4 regions of the Mangrovibacter phragmitis genome follow, and region 2 is predicted to be linked to each of the others. Evidence: predicted binding sites of a transcription regulator. Region 2 holds the regulator's gene; each other region holds the start of a gene.
What was found. Region 2 encodes CRP, which controls carbon source genes, mostly activating them, when cyclic AMP is high. Its sites were predicted from a motif close to ATGTGANNNNNNTCACAT; they were not measured.
Positions count from the first base shown of each region.

Region 1: a site for CRP is predicted at 1,010-1,027, ahead of serA (phosphoglycerate dehydrogenase). Genes of this name have one in related genera too.
Region 3: a site for CRP is predicted at 4,380-4,397, ahead of drpB (cell division protein DrpB). Genes of this name have one in related genera too.
Region 4: a site for CRP is predicted at 1,328-1,345, ahead of cdd (cytidine deaminase). Genes of this name have one in related genera too.

Region 1 is NZ_CP134782.1:3,465,012-3,470,450, forward strand. Features, by position in the region: gene serA (phosphoglycerate dehydrogenase) at 1-813, opposite strand, end outside; gene rpiA (ribose-5-phosphate isomerase RpiA) at 1,095-1,754, opposite strand; gene argP (DNA-binding transcriptional regulator ArgP) at 1,953-2,846, shown strand; gene MPHASIOC01_RS16705 (hypothetical protein) at 2,997-3,449, shown strand; gene MPHASIOC01_RS16710 (oxidative stress defense protein) at 3,520-4,251, opposite strand; gene argO (arginine exporter ArgO) at 4,366-4,998, opposite strand; gene mscS (small-conductance mechanosensitive channel MscS) at 5,224-5,439, opposite strand, start outside.
Region 2 is NZ_CP134782.1:3,933,339-3,938,777, forward strand. Features, by position in the region: gene MPHASIOC01_RS19180 (NUDIX domain-containing protein) at 1-5, shown strand, start outside; gene MPHASIOC01_RS19185 (hydrolase) at 120-1,136, shown strand; gene MPHASIOC01_RS19190 (YheU family protein) at 1,138-1,356, shown strand; gene MPHASIOC01_RS19195 (phosphoribulokinase) at 1,457-2,332, shown strand; gene MPHASIOC01_RS19200 (OsmC family protein) at 2,386-2,790, opposite strand; gene crp (cAMP-activated global transcriptional regulator CRP) at 3,088-3,720, shown strand; gene pstS (phosphate ABC transporter substrate-binding protein PstS) at 3,930-4,967, shown strand; gene MPHASIOC01_RS19215 (aspartate aminotransferase family protein) at 5,096-5,439, opposite strand, start outside.
Region 3 is NZ_CP134782.1:1,741,003-1,746,441, forward strand. Features, by position in the region: gene fdxH (formate dehydrogenase subunit beta) at 1-24, opposite strand, end outside; gene fdnG (formate dehydrogenase-N subunit alpha) at 40-3,090, opposite strand; gene MPHASIOC01_RS08310 (phosphohydrolase) at 3,320-4,009, opposite strand; gene drpB (cell division protein DrpB) at 4,074-4,328, opposite strand; gene MPHASIOC01_RS08320 (SgcJ/EcaC family oxidoreductase) at 5,016-5,439, shown strand, end outside.
Region 4 is NZ_CP134782.1:2,542,001-2,547,439, forward strand. Features, by position in the region: gene MPHASIOC01_RS12280 (CidA/LrgA family protein) at 185-586, shown strand; gene MPHASIOC01_RS12285 (CidB/LrgB family autolysis modulator) at 583-1,275, shown strand; gene cdd (cytidine deaminase) at 1,406-2,290, shown strand; gene sanA (outer membrane permeability protein SanA) at 2,406-3,152, shown strand; gene mglC (galactose/methyl galactoside ABC transporter permease MglC) at 3,269-4,279, opposite strand; gene mglA (galactose/methyl galactoside ABC transporter ATP-binding protein MglA) at 4,295-5,439, opposite strand, start outside.

The DNA.
Region 1 (5,439 bases), 470 kb from region 2:
TGCCGGTTCTGTTGGGTAGACATCAATGGCTGCCCCGGCCAGGTGCTGGCTTGCCAGTGCGTCGCACAGTGCGTCGATGTCAACCACAGTACCGCGGGAGGCATTAATTAACAGTGAGCCTGGCTTCATCATGGCTATCTGTTCTGAACCCATCATGTTTTTGGTGGATGCATTTTCCGGCACATGCAGGCTGACCACGTCACTCATATTCAGTAAATCTGATAAATGCTGAACCTGGGTGGCATTGCCCAACGGCAGTTTGCTTTCAATATCATAGAAATAAACGTGCATACCCAGAGATTCGGCCAGAATCCCTAACTGAGTACCAATATGACCGTAACCAATAATACCCAGTTTTTTACCGCGTGCTTCAAAGCTACCCACTGCCTGTTTATGCCAGACACCGCGGTGTGCTTTGGCGTTCGCGGCCGGTACGCCGCGCAGCAGCAACAGCAGCTCACCAATAACCAGTTCAGCAACAGAACGGGTATTTGAGAACGGCGCATTAAATACCGGGATACCACGTTTACCTGCTGCATCCAGGTCAACCTGATTTGTACCGATACAGAAACACCCTACCGCAACCAATTTTTCAGCCGCGGCAAAAACGTCTTCAGTCAGATGGGTACGGGATCGTAAACCAATAAAATGAGCATCACGGATGGACTCTTTGAGTGATTCAGTGTCCAGTGCGCCTTTATGATATTCAATGTTGTTGTAGCCTGCAGCACGAAGGTTATCGATTGCTTTTTGATGCACACCTTCAACCAGCAGGAACTTAATCTTGTCTTTCTCCAGTGATACTTTTGCCATTTCCCGACCCTGTGTTATCTGAAAGAATACGCTGCATGAAATAAGCCAGCCTTCTGTCAACATATCAAAAATTACGCCCCCGGCAATAACGATGTTTTGTCACTTATGCTGAACAAAATGCAAGTAAGAAGGAAAGCCGGGGATTCACGCCAAAAAAATCAAAAAAAGCAGGAATAAAAACCACAACAGGAATTAAATGTGAACATTATCACTAAATTTAAAATTTCTTAAATTTTTTCAAAACGACAGCTTCTGGAGGGCAGAAAAGCCCCCCAGCCAGATCATTTCACAATAGTTTTCACACCATCAGCTGTACCAATAAGCGCAATATCCGCGCCACGGTTGGCAAACAACCCAACAGTCACCACACCGGGAATCGCATTAATGGCATTTTCTGTGGCAACCGGATCAATGATGGATAAACCGTAAACATCCAGAATTACGTTACCGTTATCGGTCAGAACCCCCTGGCGATACTCCGGGCGCCCACCTAACTTGACCAGGCTGCGCGCAACGCAGCTGCGGGCCATAGGAATAACTTCAACTGGCAGCGGGAAATTACCCAAAATATCAACCTGTTTGGATGCATCAGCAATACAGATAAATTTATCTGCTACAGAAGCAATGATTTTTTCCCGGGTTAAGGCAGCACCACCACCTTTGATCATTTGCATCTGCCCGTTAATCTCATCTGCGCCATCAACATAAATACCAAGCGCGTCAACATTGTTAAGATCAAACACGGTAATACCCAGCGCTTTGAGTTTGGCGGTCGAAGCATCGGAACTGGATACTGCGCCCTCAATTTGATGCTTAACAGTGCCCAGTGCATCAATAAAATGTGCGGCGGTAGACCCCGTGCCGACACCAACGATAGTTCCGGGTTGCACGTACTGTAAAGCGGCCCATCCCACTGCTTTTTTCAGTTCATCCTGCGTCATGGTGTTTTTGCCTGTGATAGAAAAGATGAAAAAACCGGGGGCGTATTATAGAACAGAGCCAGTAAAAATACCGTGTTTAAGGCCAAAATACGCCGAATGAAAGGCAACTTGCATGCCATATGTAAGGATTTTCGCTGGATCATGTCTGGTTTTATGTCATAGTGCCAGAAGCCAAAAAAACAGGAGCACACCGAAATAATGAAACGCCCGGACTACAAAACACTACAGGCGCTGGACGCAGTTATCCGCGAACGCGGGTTTGAGCGTGCAGCACAAAAGCTTTGTATCACCCAGTCTGCGGTGTCTCAACGAATCAAACAGTTGGAAAATTTGTTCGGTCAGCCCCTGTTGGTAAGAACAGTTCCTCCCCGGCCTACAGAGCAAGGGCAGAAACTTCTGGCATTGCTGCGCCAGGTAGAATTACTTGAAGAAGAATGGCTTGGCGATGAACAAACAGGGTCAACACCACTGCTCTTGTCACTGGCGGTGAACGCCGACAGTCTGGCAACCTGGTTGCTTCCGGCGCTAGCCCCGGTACTGGCTGATTCCCCGATTCGCCTCAACCTGCAAGTTGAAGACGAAACCCGTACTCAGGAGCGTTTACGCCGCGGTGAAGTGGTTGGTGCCGTGAGTATACAATCTCAGGCACTGCCCAGTTGCCTGGTCGACAAACTCGGGGCGCTGGATTACCTGTTTGTCGGTTCCAAAGCTTTTGCAGCACGTTATTTTCCCAATGGTGTTAACCGTACATCTTTGCTGAAGGCTCCCGCCGTGGCATTTGACCACCTTGATGATATGCATCAGGCGTTTTTGCAACAGAACTTTGATCTTTCCCCGGGCAGTGTGCCCTGCCATATCGTGAACTCATCAGAAGCATTTGTTCAGCTCGCACGTCAGGGAACAACCTGCTGTATGATTCCGCATCTGCAAATTGAAAAAGAGTTAAACAGCGGTGAGCTTATCGATTTAACACCAGGGCTGTTTCAACGCCGTATGCTTTACTGGCACAGGTTTGCTCCTGAAAGCCGTATGATGCGTAAAGTGACTGATGCACTGCTGGCGTTTGGGCACAAAGTATTACGCCAGGAATAACGGTCTTTTTTGCCTGTTTATTTCCCGAACCCTGGTGAGCGTTCTCTGTAATATTTAATAACAAACAGATAAAACTGGTTATTATCCGTCGGCACGGGAATGTTAGACAATGCGGCGGTTAATTCGCACAGGCGGGTATTGCAGACTGGCATGAAAACGTTATTTATCACGATTTTTTCTCTCGGGCTGTTTGGGATATTGGGTTACAGCCTTTATCTTCCGGCCGCGGTGATGTACTTTCACGGCAAGACACTGTTTATTTCCAGCGCGGCAGCAACGGCTGAGTGCCAGATGTGGCATACCCTTGTTTTCGCAATTTCCGGAACCCTGGGTACAGTGATTCTGCAGCGCGTTTTTGCGATGTCGTCATTACTGAAGGCCCTGGTTTGTACCTTAGGGCTGGCAGTCAGTAACCTGCTGGTACTGATGGCCTTGCTGCAAGTGAAAAGTACCTTTTTCGAACCACTTAATACCAACCGGTTAAGCCATGTTCCGTTAAGTGATTTCTCGGTATATGGTTATGTTGTGGCTGCTGCTGTCATCGCGCTGATTATCACAAGCGCGGTGAATTTATTCCCCCGCCGCCAGCCCATTTGGTACTGATCCAGCATTTGCTCATGAAAAAGGCTTCCAGGTGGAAGCCTTTTTTACTTGTGTTGGCCGTAAACAGTTATCATTGCGCCGGAGCAGAGGCGGTCTGTGGGCTCATTTCGAATACCACATCTACCTGATCATTAAACTGAATCGTTTGCTGGTCGTAGGTATCTTCAGCAGAAACAGGGGCTGCGTCTGCTTTCATCATACGCATCACAGGCGACGGCTGATAATTGGCTACGTGGTAACGCACACTGTATACCGGGCCCAATTTAGCGTGGAAACCTTGCGCAAGTGAATTTGCCTGTGCAATGGCGTCATTGATTGCAGCCTTACGAGCCTGTTCTTTATAGGCATCCGGGCTGGAGACTCCCAGGGAAACGGAACGAATTTCATTCAACCCGGCCTTAAGTGCGCCATCAAGCAACCCGCTAAGGCCATCCAGTTTGCGCACTGTAACAACAACGTTGCGCACAGCACGATAGCCTTTAAGTTCGCGCTTGCCTTCTTTCAGATATTCGTATTCAGGCTGAGTACGTAAATTTGCCGCATCAATATCTTTTTTATCGACACCCTTTTCCTGCAGGAAAGAAAAGTAACGCGCAACACGCTCATCGGCCTGTTTTTTCGCGCTGGCTGCATCCTTCGCCGTAACGCTCACCTCGATAGATAACGTCGCGATATCTGGCACTGCGTCTACACTGGCACTCCCTGATGTGACAATATGAGGTCCGTTCGGTAACTCATTCGCGACACCAGAAAAAGAGGTCAATCCTAAAACACTTGCCAGTAACAACACGTTAAACTTCATTTCTTATCCTCCATGCAATTTTTAACCTGACAGGAAGTACTTCTCGTTACATCCTGCGAGCAAGAGTAACGATTAATCTCCAGATGTCCATAGGATAATTACGCCAGCCTGTTATCAAAACAACCCCTGAAGATGATGAACGCCTTCCCGTGCAAGTCTTAATGCAATGAACCACATCACGCTACCGACTACAAAATTGATAACCCGTTGCGCATGTTGAGTACGCAGGCGTGGGGCAAGCCAGGCCGCGAGCAGTGCCAGGCCAAAAAACCACAGAAACGAGGCGCTGACAGTCCCCAGAGCAAACCACCGTTTCGGCTCAGTGGCCAGTTGCCCTCCCAGGCTGCCTAATACCACGAAAGTGTCCAGATACACATGGGGGTTGAGCCATGTCACCGCCAGCATCGTCGTAATGATACGCCAGCGCCCCTGGCCCGCTATTTGTGCTTCATCCAGCGTAATATCGCGGCTGAATACTGTTTTGAACGCGCCCCATCCATACCATAACAAAAACGCCACGCCGCCCCAGGTTACCAGGGCCAGAAGCCAGGGCGACTGCATCAACAGTGCGCTGCCACCAAAAATCCCGGCACAAATCAGCACTAAATCACTTAAGGAACACAGTGCCGCAATCATCAGGTGATACTGGCGACGAATCCCCTGATTCATTACAAACGCATTCTGTGGCCCGAGGGGTAAAATCATTGCTGCGCCCAACGCCAGCCCTTGCAGATACCAGCTAAACATAGTTCATCCTTTTATTTTGGGAATGGCGCGCAGTCTAAGTAGTTTGTTTTATTAGTGGAAATTGATGTTTCTAATTATTAATAAAAATATCTAATAATAGAGACTATAATAATGGCCAGTACAAACTGGCCATTCGGGCTGATGACGAGAACTGTCATCGACGTGCTTCATTATGCAGAAAAACCACATTTTCCTCAGGCATCACAACAACCTGAGAGCAACAGATTATTTTTCTTGCTCACGAATCATATGCACATCCATTTGCGGGTAAGGAATGCCAATACCATTAGCATCCAGAGCCTTCTTAATTTTTTCCAGTGTATCCCAGTACACTTCAAAGAGATCGGCACTATTGCTCCAGGCACGCACTACAAAGTTAAGGGAAGAGTCACCCAGTTCATGCAGACGCACAGTGATGCCTTTATCTTTAATAACGCGTTC
Region 2 (5,439 bases):
AGTGAACACAAAATGGTTAATTTTGAATCAATGCCGTGAAATACATAAACGAGACGTATGACTCACGGTATAGTAGCCAGTAATTAGCGCGATAATGAATTGATACCCGTTTTACAACTATGACCCAGATTACCCCCGTCGATGCCAGTGAAGAAAACAACAGTCAGAGGGATTTTCACCCTATGCCTGGGCTTTCTAACCCGCATTTACAAACTATGCTGCCCCGCCTCATTCGCCGGCGCCTGCACTTCACCCCTTTTTGGCAGCGGCTTGAGCTTCCGGACGACGATTTTGTTGATCTTGCATGGAGCGAAGACCCACAACTGGCTCTGCATAAACCCCGGCTGGTGGTGTTTCATGGCCTTGAGGGCAGCCTGTACAGCCCCTACGCCCACGGCATGATAGAAGCGGCGAAAGCGCAGGGTTGGTTGGGTGTCGTAATGCATTTTCGCGGCTGTAGCGGAACACCGAACCGCCAAAAGCGGATTTATCATTCCGGTGATACCGGCGATGCCAGTTACTTCCTTAACTGGTTGAATCTGCGTTACGGTTCGGTACCCACTGCTGCTGTTGGTTACTCGTTGGGTGGCAACATGCTGGCCTGCCTGTTAGCAGAACAAGGTACACAGTGCACGCTGGATGCAGCGGTAATCGTCTCTGCACCCTTTATGCTGGAACAGTGCTGCTACCATATGGAGCGGGGATTCTCTCGTATTTATCAACGTTATTTGCTGAACTTACTGAAAGCGAATGCCAGCCGGAAACTGGCTGTGTATCCGGGCTCACTCCCTGTCGATTTAACCCGGCTACGCAAAGTAAAACGAATCAGAGAATTTGATGATTTAATTACTTCCCGTATTCACGGTTTTGATGATGCGCTGGATTACTATCGCCAATGCAGTGCAATGTCCCATCTGCCGAATATAGCGGTAAATACACTGATTATTCACGCAAAGGATGATCCCTTTATGGATCACCATGTCATACCAGACAGCACACTACTTCCGTCAAACATTGAATACCAGCTCACCGACCATGGTGGCCATGTCGGGTTTATCGGTGGTAGCATCGCTCGCCCAGAAATGTGGCTTGAAAAGCGCATTCCCAGCTGGTTAACCCGTTATTTAAGTAATTAAAATGATCATTCCCTGGCAACAGATAGCACCTGAAACGCTGGATAATCTGATTGAATCCTTCGTATTACGTGAAGGCACTGATTACGGCGAGCAGGAACGCTCGCTTGCTCAAAAAGTAGCCGATGTAAAACGACAACTAAAACAGGGGGATGCTGTGCTGGTTTGGTCTGAATTGCATGAAACAGTGAATATCATGCCTCGCACACAATTTAAGGGCTGATTCACAGGCGTCACATACAGTATTGGCATCCACCACTATACTGCTTTAACCTGCAGTACTGTGCGTTTTACCTTGCCTCTTACTGATGGAGTGGTTGTTTATGTCAGCCAAGCACCCTGTTATTGCGGTTACCGGTTCCAGCGGGGCCGGTACCACAACAACCAGCATTGCCTTTCGTAAAATTTTTACTCAACTTAATCTGCGTGCTGCTGAAGTTGAAGGCGACAGTTTTCACCGCTATACACGCCCTGAAATGGATATGGCGATACGTAAAGCACGCGATCTTGGGCGTCACATCAGCTATTTTGGGCCAGATGCCAACGACTTTGCCTTGTTGGAGCGCACATTCAGGCAATACGGCGAACAGGGTAACGGTCAGTCCCGCAAATATCTGCACACTTATGATGAAGCTGTTCCCTGGAACCAGGTACCCGGTACCTTTACCCCCTGGCAACCACTGCCTGAACCCACGGACGTATTATTTTATGAAGGGTTGCATGGCGGTGTCGTTACCCAGACTCATGATGTTGCTCAACATGTTGATCTTCTGGTCGGCGTGGTGCCTATCGTCAACCTTGAGTGGATACAAAAACTGGTAAGAGATACCAGTGAGCGCGGCCATTCCCGGGAAGCTGTGATGGATTCCGTTGTGCGTTCAATGGAAGATTATATCAATTACATTACACCTCAGTTCTCACGTACTCATCTTAACTTCCAGCGCGTCCCTACAGTGGATACGTCCAACCCTTTTGCCGCAAAAGCCATTCCTTCACTGGATGAAAGTTTTGTAGTCATTCATTTTCGTGGGCTGGAAGATATCGATTTCCCATGGCTTTTGGCAATGCTGCAAGGGTCATTTATTTCACATATCAATACATTAGTTGTCCCTGGTGGGAAGATGGGACTGGCGATGGAGTTAATCATGACGCCACTGGTTAAACGCCTGGCGGAAGGGAAAAAAGTCGCGGGAGGCTGATATGGGGTACCAACAGGCAGGGTGCTGCATGGCGCAGCACCCGTCATGAAAACTTAACCTTCAACGACTTCCCATGAGTGCGTGATAGTGGCAGCTTTGCCAAGCATTAACGCAACAGAACAATATTTTTCTGCAGATAAATCTACCGCACGAGCCACGGCATTATCTTTCAGATCTTTCCCTGTAACGATGAAGTGCAGATTAATAGAGGTAAACAAACGCGGTGCTTCTTCCCGGCGTTCAGAAGTCAGTTTGACTTCACAATCAGTCACATTGTGACGACCTTTTTGTAAAATAGAGACCACATCAATGGCACTGCATCCACCTGCTGCCATTAGCACCATTTCCATTGGACTTGGCGCTTTATCACCGGAGTTACCATCCATCAGCACCTGGTGACCTGAGGCGGATTCACCCAAAAATGTTAAACCTTCAACCCATTTAACTCGCGCCTGCATTCTTATTACTCCCAACTAAAGTGTCATCGCAACAGATTACGCGGCATTAACAAAACAGGCAATGGAAGGCGACACAGGTCATGCTGAAACGAGACAATAGAAGACACTACAGGAAACCTGTGCTAAAACAAACAAGATGTAACAGGCTGACAGTGACGTCATACCTGTTACAGAGGAAAAAGCGATTACAGACCAAACGACTTATGGCTCGCTTCAGGAATGGGGCGATTTAATGTTGTAACGCCAACAGGGCCCTACCCTGTCTTTGAGCAAGTTTATAATAGAGGATAACCGCGCATGGTGCTTGGCAAACCCCAAACAGACCCGACTCTCGAATGGTTCTTGTCACATTGCCACATTCATAAGTATCCATCCAAGAGCACCCTGATCCATCAGGGCGAGAAAGCAGAAACGCTGTATTACATCGTAAAAGGCTCTGTGGCCGTGCTTATCAAAGATGAAGAAGGCAAGGAGATGATCCTTTCTTATCTTAATCAAGGCGATTTTATTGGCGAGCTGGGGCTGTTTGAAGAAGGCCAGGAGCGTAGCGCCTGGGTTCGTGCAAAAACAGCCTGTGAAGTTGCCGAGATTTCATACAAAAAATTTCGCCAGTTGATCCAGGTAAACCCGGACATTCTGATGCGCCTTTCATCCCAGATGGCACGTCGTTTACAGGTCACTTCTGAAAAAGTGGGGAACCTGGCATTCCTCGATGTAACCGGCCGAATTGCACAGACTTTGCTTAACCTGGCAAAACAACCTGATGCGATGACTCACCCGGATGGCATGCAAATCAAGATCACCCGCCAGGAGATTGGTCAAATTGTTGGCTGTTCCCGTGAAACTGTGGGCCGCATTTTAAAAATGCTGGAAGATCAAAACCTGATTTCCGCTCATGGTAAGACAATTGTGGTATACGGTACTCGTTAATTTTACTGTATTTAATCACGCATACAGGCACGCTTTAGAGCGTGCCTTTTTGTTTGCACAACCAGGCATCCCTTCAGCTTTACCTAACAAATTCTGAAAATTGTTCATGAATGACACAAAACTGTCACAAATTCGCCTTATTCTTCCCAGGTACTGAAAACACAGCGATTAAAAAATTATTTTTGATCTAACCTTTTCCGGGAGAAATTATGGCAATGCTTAGCTCTTCAGCCCGTCTTGTAATCGCCGCTCTGACTCTGTCCACCACAACTGCATTTGCAGCCACTAACCTGACCGGTGCCGGTGGTACATTCCCAGCGCCGGTTTATGCAAAATGGGCTGCAGAATACCAGCAGAAAACAGGTTCTCAGGTAAACTACCAGGGAATCGGTTCTTCAGGTGGTATCAAACAAATCATTGCAAAAACCGTTGATTTCGGTGCATCTGATGCGCCAATGAGCGATGCTGACCTGGCAAAAAATGGCCTGTTCCAGTTCCCGACCGTTATCGGTGGCGTAGTTCTGGCCGTTAACATCCCGGGTATTAAATCAGGTGAATTAACTCTGGATGGTAAAACACTGGGTGATATTTACCTGGGTAAAATCAAAAAATGGAATGACCCGGCTATCACGAAGCTGAACCCAAAAGCCAAATTGCCGGATACCAACATAAATGTTGTGCGCCGCGCAGATGGTTCAGGCACATCTTTCGTCTTCACCAGCTACCTGTCTAAAGTGAGCCCGGACTGGGCAAGCAAGGTAGGCAAAGGCACCACTGTTAAATGGCCAACCGGGCTGGGTGGCAAAGGTAACGATGGCGTGGCTGCATTTGTACAACGTTTGCCGGGTTCTATTGGTTATGTTGAATATGCCTACGCAAAACAGAACAACCTGACCTGGACTAAATTGTTCGATGCTGACGGTAAAGCAATTGAGCCGACCCAACAAAGTTTCAGCAATAGTGCCAAAGAAGCAGACTGGAGCAAAACCTTTGCCCAGGATCTGACTTATCAGAAAGGTGCAGATGCATGGCCTATCTCTTCTACCACGTTTATCCTGGTCTACAAAAAACAAGAAAACGCACAGAAAGGTGCTGAAGTGCTGAAATTCTTTGACTGGGCCTACAAAAATGGTAACGCTATTGCCAGCAGCCTTGATTACGCGCCTCTGCCAGCAAATGTTACCGATCAGATTCGCGCAGCCTGGAAAGCAAACGTGAAAGACAGCTCAGGTAAAGCGCTGTATTAATTTTCACTTGTGAAACAGCTTGTTTGCAGGCTGTTTCAACGATAAAAAGCCGGATTATCCGGCTTTATTTATTATTAATTTCCCCTGCACACGCTACAAAAACACAGACAGGAGTTGTATTAATACAGTTACAGCCCTTTCACCACTGCCTTTATTGCACCGGCAAAACGGACCATACCATCTTCTATATCTTTATAATCAATAACCAAAGACGGGGCCAGACGAATCACATCCGGGCCAGCGTTAAGGATCATCAAATCATTCGCGGCGGCTGCATTCAGTACATCACGCGCCCGGCCCTTATATGCTGCACTTAATTCGGCGCCAATCAGTAACCCCATCCCACGGATATCACTGAAAACAGCATATTGTTCATTAATCTGCTGCAGGTGTTTTACGAACAACTCGCGTTTCGCCATAACGCCATCCAGTACTTCCGGCGTGTTGATAATATCGAAAGCTGCCCCTGCTA
Region 3 (5,439 bases), 2.2 Mb from region 2:
AATATCCTGAGATTGATATGACATTATTTATTATCTCCCTTACACCTTTTCCACATTCACGAGAAACGCCTTATATTCTGGCGTTTGTGAATTGGCATCCCCAATGCTGGGTGTCAGGGTATTTGCCAGAAAACCTTTACGGGTAGTGCCTTCGAACCCCCAGTGGCAAGGCACACCAATGGTATCAACTGTTTTGCCATCAATTTTCAGGCGCGGGATACGTTGCGTCACAACCGCTTTAGCTTTGATATAGCCACGTTTTGAGCTCACTTTCACTTCATCGCCCGCAACAATGCCCTTCTCTTTCGCCAGTTCACTGCCAATTTCTACAAACTGCTCTGGCTGAACAATCGCATTAAGCAGCGCATGCTTGGTCCAGTGACGGAACAGTTCGGTAATAGAGTAGCTGGTGGCGACATACGGGAAATCGCTGGCCGTGCCCATCATGGCTTTATCACTGGCGTAAAGGCGTGCCACCGGGCTCCAGGTGACTGCCGGGTGAAGCGGGTTAGTACCAATTGGCGATTCAGTAGGCTCATAATGTTCAGGGAATGGCCCATCGGCGAGTTTATCCAGCCCGAATAAATGCCCCATGCCATCCTGCATCATGATAAATGGCCCGACATTTTTCTCCGGCGCAGCTGTCACCGGGTAATCCGGCACATCCAGTCCCACCCACTTTGTGCCATTCCATTCAATCAGAGCACGTTTCGGGTCCCAGGCTTTACCCTGTGTATCTGCCGATGCACGGTTATACAGAATGCGCCGGTTAAGCGGCCAGGCCCAGGCCCACCCGGCAATTGCGCCAAGGCCGCTTGGGTCGGCATTATCACGCCGCGCCATCTGGTTACCCGCCTGAGTCCAGCTACCACAGTAGATCCAGCAGAAACTGGCCGTTGAGCCATCGTCTCGCAGTTGAGCAAAACTGGCCAACTGTTCACCCTTTTTCAGGCTGGTTTGCGTGGACACATCCTGAATATCCAGAACAGCATAGCCACTGGCCTCACGCGCCACTTCCTCAGGCATTGGGTCGCGTGGGTCATTGTACGCCCAGCGGGTATTCAGTAGTGGTTCTGGCGCAACGCCGCCTTCCTGCTGGTACAGCTCACGCAGGCGCATAAACAAGTGACCAATAATTTTACCGTCGTTCCAGGCTTCGCCAGGAGGCTGTGCTGCGGCCCAGTGCCACTGAAGCCAGCGCGAGGAATTAGCAACAGAGCCATTTTCTTCAGCGAAGCAGGAAGAAGGCAAACGGAAAACCTCTGTCTGAATAGAAGCTGAATCAACCGCATTCATTTCGCCCTGGTTTTGCCAGAAGCTGGCGGTTTCAGTGCTTAATGGGTCAATTACGACCATATATTTCAGTTTTGAAAAAGCCCGTTGCGCTTTGTTCTTATCCGGAAATGCAGCCAGTGGGTTAAAACCCTGAACCAGGCAGCCAGTGAATTTCCCTTCCGTCATCATTTCTGCCTGGGTAAGGCAGTCGTAGCTTTTATCCCACTTCGGCAGCCAGTCGTATCCCCACTGGTTGCTGGCCTGCGCCGCATCACCAAACATGGCTTTCATAAAGCTGACGAAAAATTTCGGTGTATTACTCCAGTAATTAACCTGGCCTGGCAATAGCGCGTGCGGGGTATTTTCCCCAAGATACTGCTCCAGCGAGATTTGTTTTTCTGATGGCAGTTTCAGGTAACCAGGCAGGCTTTGGGAAAGCAGCCCCAGGTCAGTAAAGCCCTGTACATTGGAATGACCGCGCAACGCATTGATGCCGCCGCCAGGCATACCGATATTCCCCAGCAACAACTGGATCATTGCCGCAGCACGGATAATCTGTGCACCATTAGTATGATGGGTCCAGCCCAGTGCATAAAGAATGGTTGCCGTTCGGTTTGGTACAGCGGTGGTGGCCAGTTGTTCACAAACATGCAGGAAATCTGCCTGTGAGGTACCGCATATGTTTTCGACCATTTCTGGTGTGTAACGTGCGACATGCTGTTTGAGCAGATTAATTACACAGCGCGGATTTTGCAGAGAGTCATCACGTTGCGCCATACCGTTGGCATCAAGCGCGTAGGCCCAACTGGTTTTATCATACTTGTGATGTTTTTCGTCGTAACCACTGAACAGCCCGTCGTTAAACGAGTAGTCGTCACGAACCAGCAATGCCGCATTGGTAAAGGCTTTCACATAGTCATGATGAATAGCGTCATGACTGAGCAGATAGTTAATCACCCCAAGCAAGAACGCCGCATCCGAACCTGCGCGAATTGGCGCGTAGCGGTCGGCAACAGACGCACTACGGTTAAAGCGTGGGTCCACCACCAGCAAGGTGGCTTTATTATGATTCTTCGCCTCGACAACCCATTTGAAACCAACCGGATGCGCTTCTGCCGGGTTACCCCCCATCACTAATACCACATTGGCGTTTTTGATATCGTTCCAGTTATTGGTCATGGCTCCACGACCAAAGCTGGGTGCTAATGCCGCTACAGTGGGCCCATGGCACAAACGTGCCTGGTTTTCCACGGCCAGCATACCCAGAGCCCGTGAGAACTTTTGGTCCAGAACCCCGGTTTCATTACTGGCGGCTGAAGAACAAAACATGGCGGTGGTGAGCCAGCGGTTAACTGTCACACCTGCACTGTTTGTTACCTGGAAATTTGCATCGCGGTCCGCCTTCATCAGGCGTGCAATGCGATCGATTGCGTCTTCCCAACTAATACGTTGCCAGGTGTTGCTGCCTGGTGCGCGGTATTCCGGGTATTTGAGCCGTTGTTCACTATGAATATAATCCACCACCCCGGCACCTTTCGGGCACAGCGAGCCGCGGCTAACCGGGTGGTCAGGGTCACCCTCAACATGGAATATTGAGGAGGTGGCATTTTTCGCACCATCACCCAGACTGTAAATCAGCATGCCACAACCTACTGAACAGTAGGTGCAGTTGTTGCGGGTTTCTTTGGCACGAATCAATTTATATTCACGGGTGCTGGCATGTGCAGTAATGGGTGTAAACCCCAGTGCAGCAAGAGTGGTGCCAGCCATTCCCCCGGCACAGACTTTAAAAAATCCCCTGCGATTGACTTGCATCCTTTTACCCACATTATTTTTATTGATTAACGTGGGGATACAGTATCAGCCAGTAGAAAATGTAAATTGATTGTAATCAAATTACGTAAAAAAATTTTCTACTGTTACCGAACCTGATGAAATATTAATCAATGCATTATGCCCTTAACATAAATTACGCTATGAGGATCAGGAAACGGAGGTCAGGCGTTCTGCCAGGAACAGCCTGACCGTTATATTACGCAGAAAACTAACAGGCAAACTGCTGGCGAATGTGCTCATCAACGCCGAGCAGTTCCCCATTCAGTTCAGCACATAATTTTGCCATGTAATCAACCAGGAAGTTTGCATTATGACGTGCCAGGCTGCGCCCGGTTTCTGTTTGCATTTTTGCCGGAAGGGCGAGAAGTTTTTTGCGGAAATGGTCCAGTGCAAAACGGGTATCATCCAGTTCGCGGGTTTCAGCCATTGGGTCTTCTGCATCGAATAAAGGCCGCCCCAGCGCACCAGATACATAGAAAACCCGGGCCAGCCCAATAGCCCCCAGGGATTCAAGCCGGTCTGCATCCTGCACAATTTTTGCTTCTGTTGTTTCAGGCACAATCCCGGCACTGAAACTGTGCGCGGCTATCGCATGAGCGACGGCATCATAACTCTCCGCCGGAAAGGCCGGAAAATGGGTCGCCAGAATGTGCCGGGTTTTATCGGCAGCCATTCTGGAAGCAAGATGGCGTTCCGGGTGATTTTTAGGCAAATTAACCACATCATGAAAATAACATGCGGTTAACACAACCAGTGCGTCCCCGCCGTGGTGGCGCAACATCTTTTGTGCCGTAAACCAGACCCGGCGGAAATGCGATAAATCATGAGCGGCATCATCCTGAGGCCCATGCTGCGACAACCATTGTTCAAACTGTAACTGCCAGTCTTGTAATAACATTTACGCTCCAGAGTTGCACATGTGGCTATACGTTGCCAGCCAATGATGACACTAAAGTGACATTCTAGCGGTGACTGACAGGCCGGGTATACCAAACAACAGCCCCCAGTATCAGGGCAATAGCACCCAATACCATTCCCCCAGCCAGGGCGTCCAGTAATTTGTCGGAAAATGTACCATGAACATTACCAGGAACAGGTTGCACAGCACTGACTACCCAGAAATAACGCAAAATAGCCCACAGGGCATAAAGGCAAAAAATCCAGAAAGCAAATAACGCCAGTTTGCCGCCCAGGTCGCGGCGCGGTTTATCATCCATAACAGTATGTTTCTCATGCAAAATTATCAGTCAGCAGCCGGTTGCCGCTCAATGTGATTTATATCACATTTTATGTTCAGTGAAGCCGGTTTCTTCCCTTCTGGTAAAGAAACCGGATTTTTCTGTGCTTCCGTTTTTCCATTCCTCCTGCGTTAAACCATAAAATGTCGAAATATTACAGACAGCATCCATTTTTTATTCATCATTTGAGTTCCAGGCATGATTTCATGCTGCAACCACTTCATTAAACGGAATAAATATTATTTTTGCATTTTGTGCTTTACAGATACTGTTCACATAAACATTTTCATGGAATAATCAATTCGTTATTGCCTTTTTATTCCACTGTATATTCCTGACGATTCAACTCCGCTTCAGGTCTACTGGCTCAGCAGGTGGCTCGATTACCACAGGGTGAGTATTACCTGGGCAAGTTGTATCCGTCAGGTGATTGTGATTACGCCAGCTGGCGGGCCTGCGCATATACTGGCAGGCTGATTGTTTGTTTATTTTTTATAATGTTTTCGTTTAGTGCCCCACACCAAATTTACCTGCTGCAAACAGCCTGCAAAAAATCCTGACAATAAAAAATACAGTTACGCAAATTTAAACATGCGTAAAAACAGTATATTCCCTGACCAATATTCTTTAATCTCCTGCATGCTTATTATATGGAGAGCAAAATAAATGATTTTACGCACTGGAATTGCTTTGTTTGGTGTAGTTGCTTCAATGACTGGTATTGCAGCAGAAAAAGTCGCATGCACTGATACCGATATCCCGCAGATAGAAGCGCGTTTTACTGCCTGGAATAACGCATTACAAACCGGTGATGCCCAACAAGTTGCGGCATTGTATACTGACGATGCCGTCTTGTTGCCAACGGTCTCCAACCAGGTACGCCTCACTAATGATCAGCGAATAGATTATTTTGAACATTTTTTGGAAAAAAAACCGGTTGGGGAAATCAACCAACGTACTGTACGCCTCGGTTGTAATACGGCAATAGACAGCGGTATTTATACTTTTACCTTTAGTGATAACACGAAAATTCAGGCACGGTATACATTCACCTACGACTACGTTGATAACCAGTGGTTGATTTCCTCTC
Region 4 (5,439 bases), 1.4 Mb from region 2:
AGGCAGTACGCGCACCGGGTTTACAACCCGTTACCACACTGGATTGCATTAATCGCCTATGGTATCAACCGGTATCAGCCATACTAAAAAGGCATTGTTGCTATAACGGGAATTCATGGTGTGATCCATAGCACAAAAGCTTTTTTAATTGTATGATGAATGCATTCATTCAGGGGTTACTTAAATGCGCCATACATTGCTTATCATCTGGCAATATTGCCGGGCTTTCTTCTTTATTTATGCCTGCCTGTATGCCGGGCAGTTTATTGCCACACTGCTTCCTATTACAATTCCAGGCTCGATTATTGGCATGCTGTTGCTGTTCCTGCTGCTCTCATTACAAATCCTGCCTGCCCAGTGGGTAAAGCCTGGCTGCCACTTATTCATTCGTTACATGGCATTGCTGTTCGTACCCATTGGGGTGGGTGTCATGCAGTATTTCGACTTGCTGCGTACCCAGTTCGGCCCCATCGTGGTGTCATGTACTATCAGCACAATCGTTGTTCTGGTCGTTGTCAGTTGGACCTCTCACCTGGTTCACGGAGAACGTAAAGTTGTTGGCCAGAAAGAGGTTAAAGAGAAATGAGTGATATTTGGTGGTCATTGCCACTAACTCTGGTGGTTTTCTTTGCAGCACGCAAGCTTGGCACTGTGGTTAAAACGCCACTGCTGAACCCTCTGCTGGTTTCCATGGTGGTGATTATTCCGTTTCTTCTGCTCACGGGAATCAAATACCAGCACTATTTTCAGGGCAGCAAAATGCTGAACGACTGGCTGCAACCGGCTGTCGTAGCGCTGGCATTTCCACTATACGAGCAGCTTCACCAAATTCGCGCCCGCTGGAAATCCATTATTTCTATCTGCTTTATTGGCAGCATGGTGGCAATGATAACCGGCACCAGCATTGCACTATTAATGGGTGCCACGCCGCAAATCGCAGCCTCTATATTGCCTAAATCTGTCACCACCCCTATTGCGATGGCAGTTGGCGGAAGTATTGGCGGGCTGCCGGCAATCAGCGCGGTGTGTGTTATCTATGTCGGTATTTTAGGTGCAGTTTTTGGTCACACCCTGTTGAATGCCATGCACATTACCACCAAAGCTTCCCGTGGGCTCTCCATGGGAACAGCTTCCCATGCGTTAGGCACAGCACGCTGCGCCGAACTGGATTTTCAGGAAGGCGCATTCAGCTCACTGGCACTGGTTATCTGCGGGATTATCACCTCGTTGGTTGCTCCGTTTCTCTTTCCGGTTATTCTGGCGGTTTTAAGGTAAATTTGCGCACAATCTCGAAAATACGCAACACCATTAGCAAGTTGCATTAATAATTAGAGTTAGATCACATATTCAGATTAGTGAGAACCGTACACTACGGTTCCATTAACCTGATACAAGGCATCATGTTATGCATCCCCGTTTTGTTTCAGCCTTTGAAGCTCTGCCTGTAACTCTTCGTGCTTCCCTGCAATCTATTTTGGACGATAGCGCCTTTCCAGCCATGTTGACTCCGGAGCAAACACAGCACCTGCAACAACAAACCGGTATGGATAAGAACGCCCTGGCCTTTGCATTGTTGCCTTTAGCAGCAGCCTGCGCCTGGACAGGTATTTCGCATTTCAATGTAGGTGCGATCGTTCAGGGTGCCAGTGGAGCACTGTGGTTTGGGGCAAATATGGAGTTTCCTGGCAGTTGCATGCAACAAACCATTCATGCTGAACAAAGCGCCATAAGCCATGCCTGGATGGGTGGTGAGCAGACCTTAACCGGGATAACCGTCAACTATACACCTTGTGGGCACTGCCGCCAGTTTATGAATGAACTCAATAGTGGGTTGTCGCTGGAAATTCATTTACCAGAACGAGCACCAGCAAAACTGGGTCATTACTTGCCGGATGCCTTTGGGCCGAAAGATCTCGCTATCACTACGCTTCTGCTGGATAACGAGAACCATGGGTTCCCGGTTAAAGGACCGGCACTGGAACAAGCTGCCATCTGTGCGGCCAATCGCAGCCATTGCCCTTATAGTCAGTCTCCTGGCGGGGTAGCATTGCAAACCCATGACGGCAATATCTTCGCCGGAAGCTATGCCGAGAACGCAGCATTTAACCCCTCTCTACCTCCATTGCAGGTCGCCCTGAACCTGTTACGCTTGCGTGGCTACGGAGCTGAAGATATCGCTTGCGCAGCAATAGCGGAGCGTACCAATGGGCAGATAAGCCACCATGACAGTACTGTCTCACTGCTGAATACTCTGGGCTGCCAGAAGATAACCAGCGTAACATTAGCCTGATAATGCGAGCAACCCGTGCTTAAAATAACTGCAATCAGGCGGCGACAGCTTGCTCTTCACGGGGTGGTCAAGTAGCCTTGAAAGCACTTTAATCGCAAGCCGAGCGTTACTAATTATGTTTAAGCGTCTGTTATACAGTCTGTTAGTCCTGACAGGGTTAATGCTGATAACGGCGCTTGCCCTCGATCGCTGGATAAGCTGGCAGACAGCTCCCTACGTATATGATGAAATCCAGGACCTGCCTTACCGCCAGGTGGGGGTGGTGCTGGGTACGGCCAAGTATTACCGTACCGGCGTTATTAACCAGTATTACCGCTACCGTATTCAGGGTGCACTCAATGCTTACAACAGTGGTAAAGTAAACTACCTGTTGTTAAGTGGCGACAACGCATTAACCAGCTATAACGAACCGATGACCATGCGCAAAGACTTAATTGCCGCAGGGGTGGATCCGGCGGATATCGTGCTGGATTACGCAGGGTTTCGGACACTGGATTCCATAGTGCGTACCCGCAAAGTATTTGATACCAACGATTTTATTATTATCACCCAGCGTTTTCACTGCGAGCGCGCATTGTTTATTGCGCTGCATATGGGAATTCAGGCACAGTGCTATGCGGTTCCTTCTCCGAAAAATATGTGGTCGGTTCGCTTCAGGGAGTTCGGTGCCCGGCTGGGCGCACTGGCCGATTTGTTTATTTTTAAACGTGAACCGCATTTCCTGGGGCCATTAGTGCCCATTCCTGCGGCACATGTTGTTTCCGATGACAATCAGGGCTACCCTGCGGTGACGCCCGAGCAATTGCTTGAACTGCAAAAGAAAACCAGTGGGCCAGAAAAGAAAGCGGCTGACACACCGTAGAGTAAGGCAGCTTCACTGACCTGTTCAGGTTTTTCCTCCCCTAACCCGTCCACCAGCAACCAGGCAAAAAAAACCGCACCGGTGTATCCGGCACGGTTTTAGTCTGCAGAAACAACTTATTTTTTGCGGGTGTATTTCAGTGAATCCAGCGCCACAGCAAAGATAATGATGCTGCCTTTAATAATGTACTGCCAGTATGGGTTGATACCGATATAGGTCAGACCGTAGTTAATCACAGTAAAGATGATTACCCCGGTTACCACACCAATCACGGTTCCAACACCGCCACTGAACGAGACCCCTCCCACCACACAAGCCGCGATGGCGTCCAGTTCGTACATAAAGCCCAGGTTGTTGGTTGCCGAACCAATACGCCCGGCTTCCAGCATCCCACCAAAGGCGTAAAACACACCAGATAAGGCGTAGATCATCAACAGGTTCAGGCCAACATTCACCCCGGATACTTTCGCCGCTTCAGGGTTGCCGCCGATGGCAAAAATGTTTTTACCAAAGCGTGTTTTGTTCCACAGGATCCAGACAAAAATACTGGCTATCACCGCGTAGAAGGTAATGTACGACAACCGGAACGAGCCCATTTGTACAAACCCCTGCGTGAAGGTGGAGAATTTTTGTGCAAACCCAGAAATAGGTGATGCACCGACAAAATCGTAATACAGGGAGTTGATCCCGTAGACGATAATCATCGTACCCAGAGTGGTGATAAACGGGGTCACATTAAGGTAAGCAATGATAATCCCGTTCACCAGGCCAATCACCGCACCTATGACACACACAATCAGGATAACCATTGGAATAGACATGGTTTCCATGTGTGGGAAAACCTTGTTGACGTTCCCCATGGACTGAAGCAATGTGGCCGCAATCACTGCCGCCAGACCAACCTGACGCCCGGCTGACAAGTCAGTTCCCTGGGTGACAATCAACCCTGCCACACCCAGTGCAATGATAATACGCACCGATGACTGAGTCAGAATATTACTCAGGTTGAGCAAGCTTAAAAAAGTTGGATCCTGGAAAATAATGATAGCCAGTAAGACAAACAGTACGACGTAAATACCGCCGTCTTTCAGGTAAGTAAACAAGCTTTTCTTATTTAACGCACTCATGAGAAGCCCCTGAGATTAAAGATGCAAAGACGCAAGACGCAATATTTCGTTCTGCGTGGCGGTTTTAGTGTCAACAATGCCGGAAACGAGCCCATTGCTCATAACCAGAATTCTGTCGGTTATTCCCAGTAACTCCGGCATTTCGGAGGAAATAATAATTATTCCCTTTCCTTTTTTCGCCAGTTCAGCTATTAGCTGGTAGATTTCAAACTTAGCCCCGACATCAATTCCACGCGTCGGTTCATCCAGCATCAATATTTCAGGTTGAGTCAACAACCAACGGCCGATAATTACTTTTTGTTGGTTACCCCCAGACAACGAGCCAATTTGGGTTTTATGGCCGGGAGTTTTAACCCGCATGGCATCGATTACCCATTGGGTATCACTTTTCATGCGTGAATTATCCAATAAACCAACTTTATTTTTGTAGCGTTTAATATTGGAAATAAGCGAGTTAAAACCAATATCCAGATACGCATAAATACCGGTTGAGCGGCGTTCTTCGGTCACCAGCGCAAAACCATTATTAATAGCTTCATTCGCAGTATGGTTATTAATGGGCTTGCCATGTAACTTAATGGTCCCGGATGACTTCTCACGAATACCAAATAATGTTTCGACAATATCGGTACGTTTTGCACCTACCAACCCCGCAATACCCAGAATTTCACCCTGATGTAGATCAAAAGAAATATCGCGAATTGAAGGCTGACGCAAGGAGGTCAAATTGCGAACTTCCAAAATCACTTCGCCCGGTGAGTTTTCACGTTCAGGGAAACGTTGGCTTAAAGAACGCCCCACCATCATGGCAATGATTTTATCCATATCCAGCCCTTCAAGGGACTGAGTGGCAATCCACTGCCCATCACGCAGGATGGTTATCTCATCACATAGCTGGAAAATTTCTTCCATCTTATGAGAGATATAAACAATTCCGCACCCGCGCTCTTTCAGCTTACGAATAATGGTAAACAGGTGGTTAACTTCTTTTTCTGTCAGCGACGAAGTAGGCTCGTCCATAATGACAATTTTAGCATCATAGGAAAATGCCTTGGCGATTTCGATCATTTGCATTTGCGAAACAGATAACGTACCCACCCGTGCTTTGGGGTCAATATCAATATCCAGTTCTTCAAAAATCGCTTTGGTATCCTGGTACA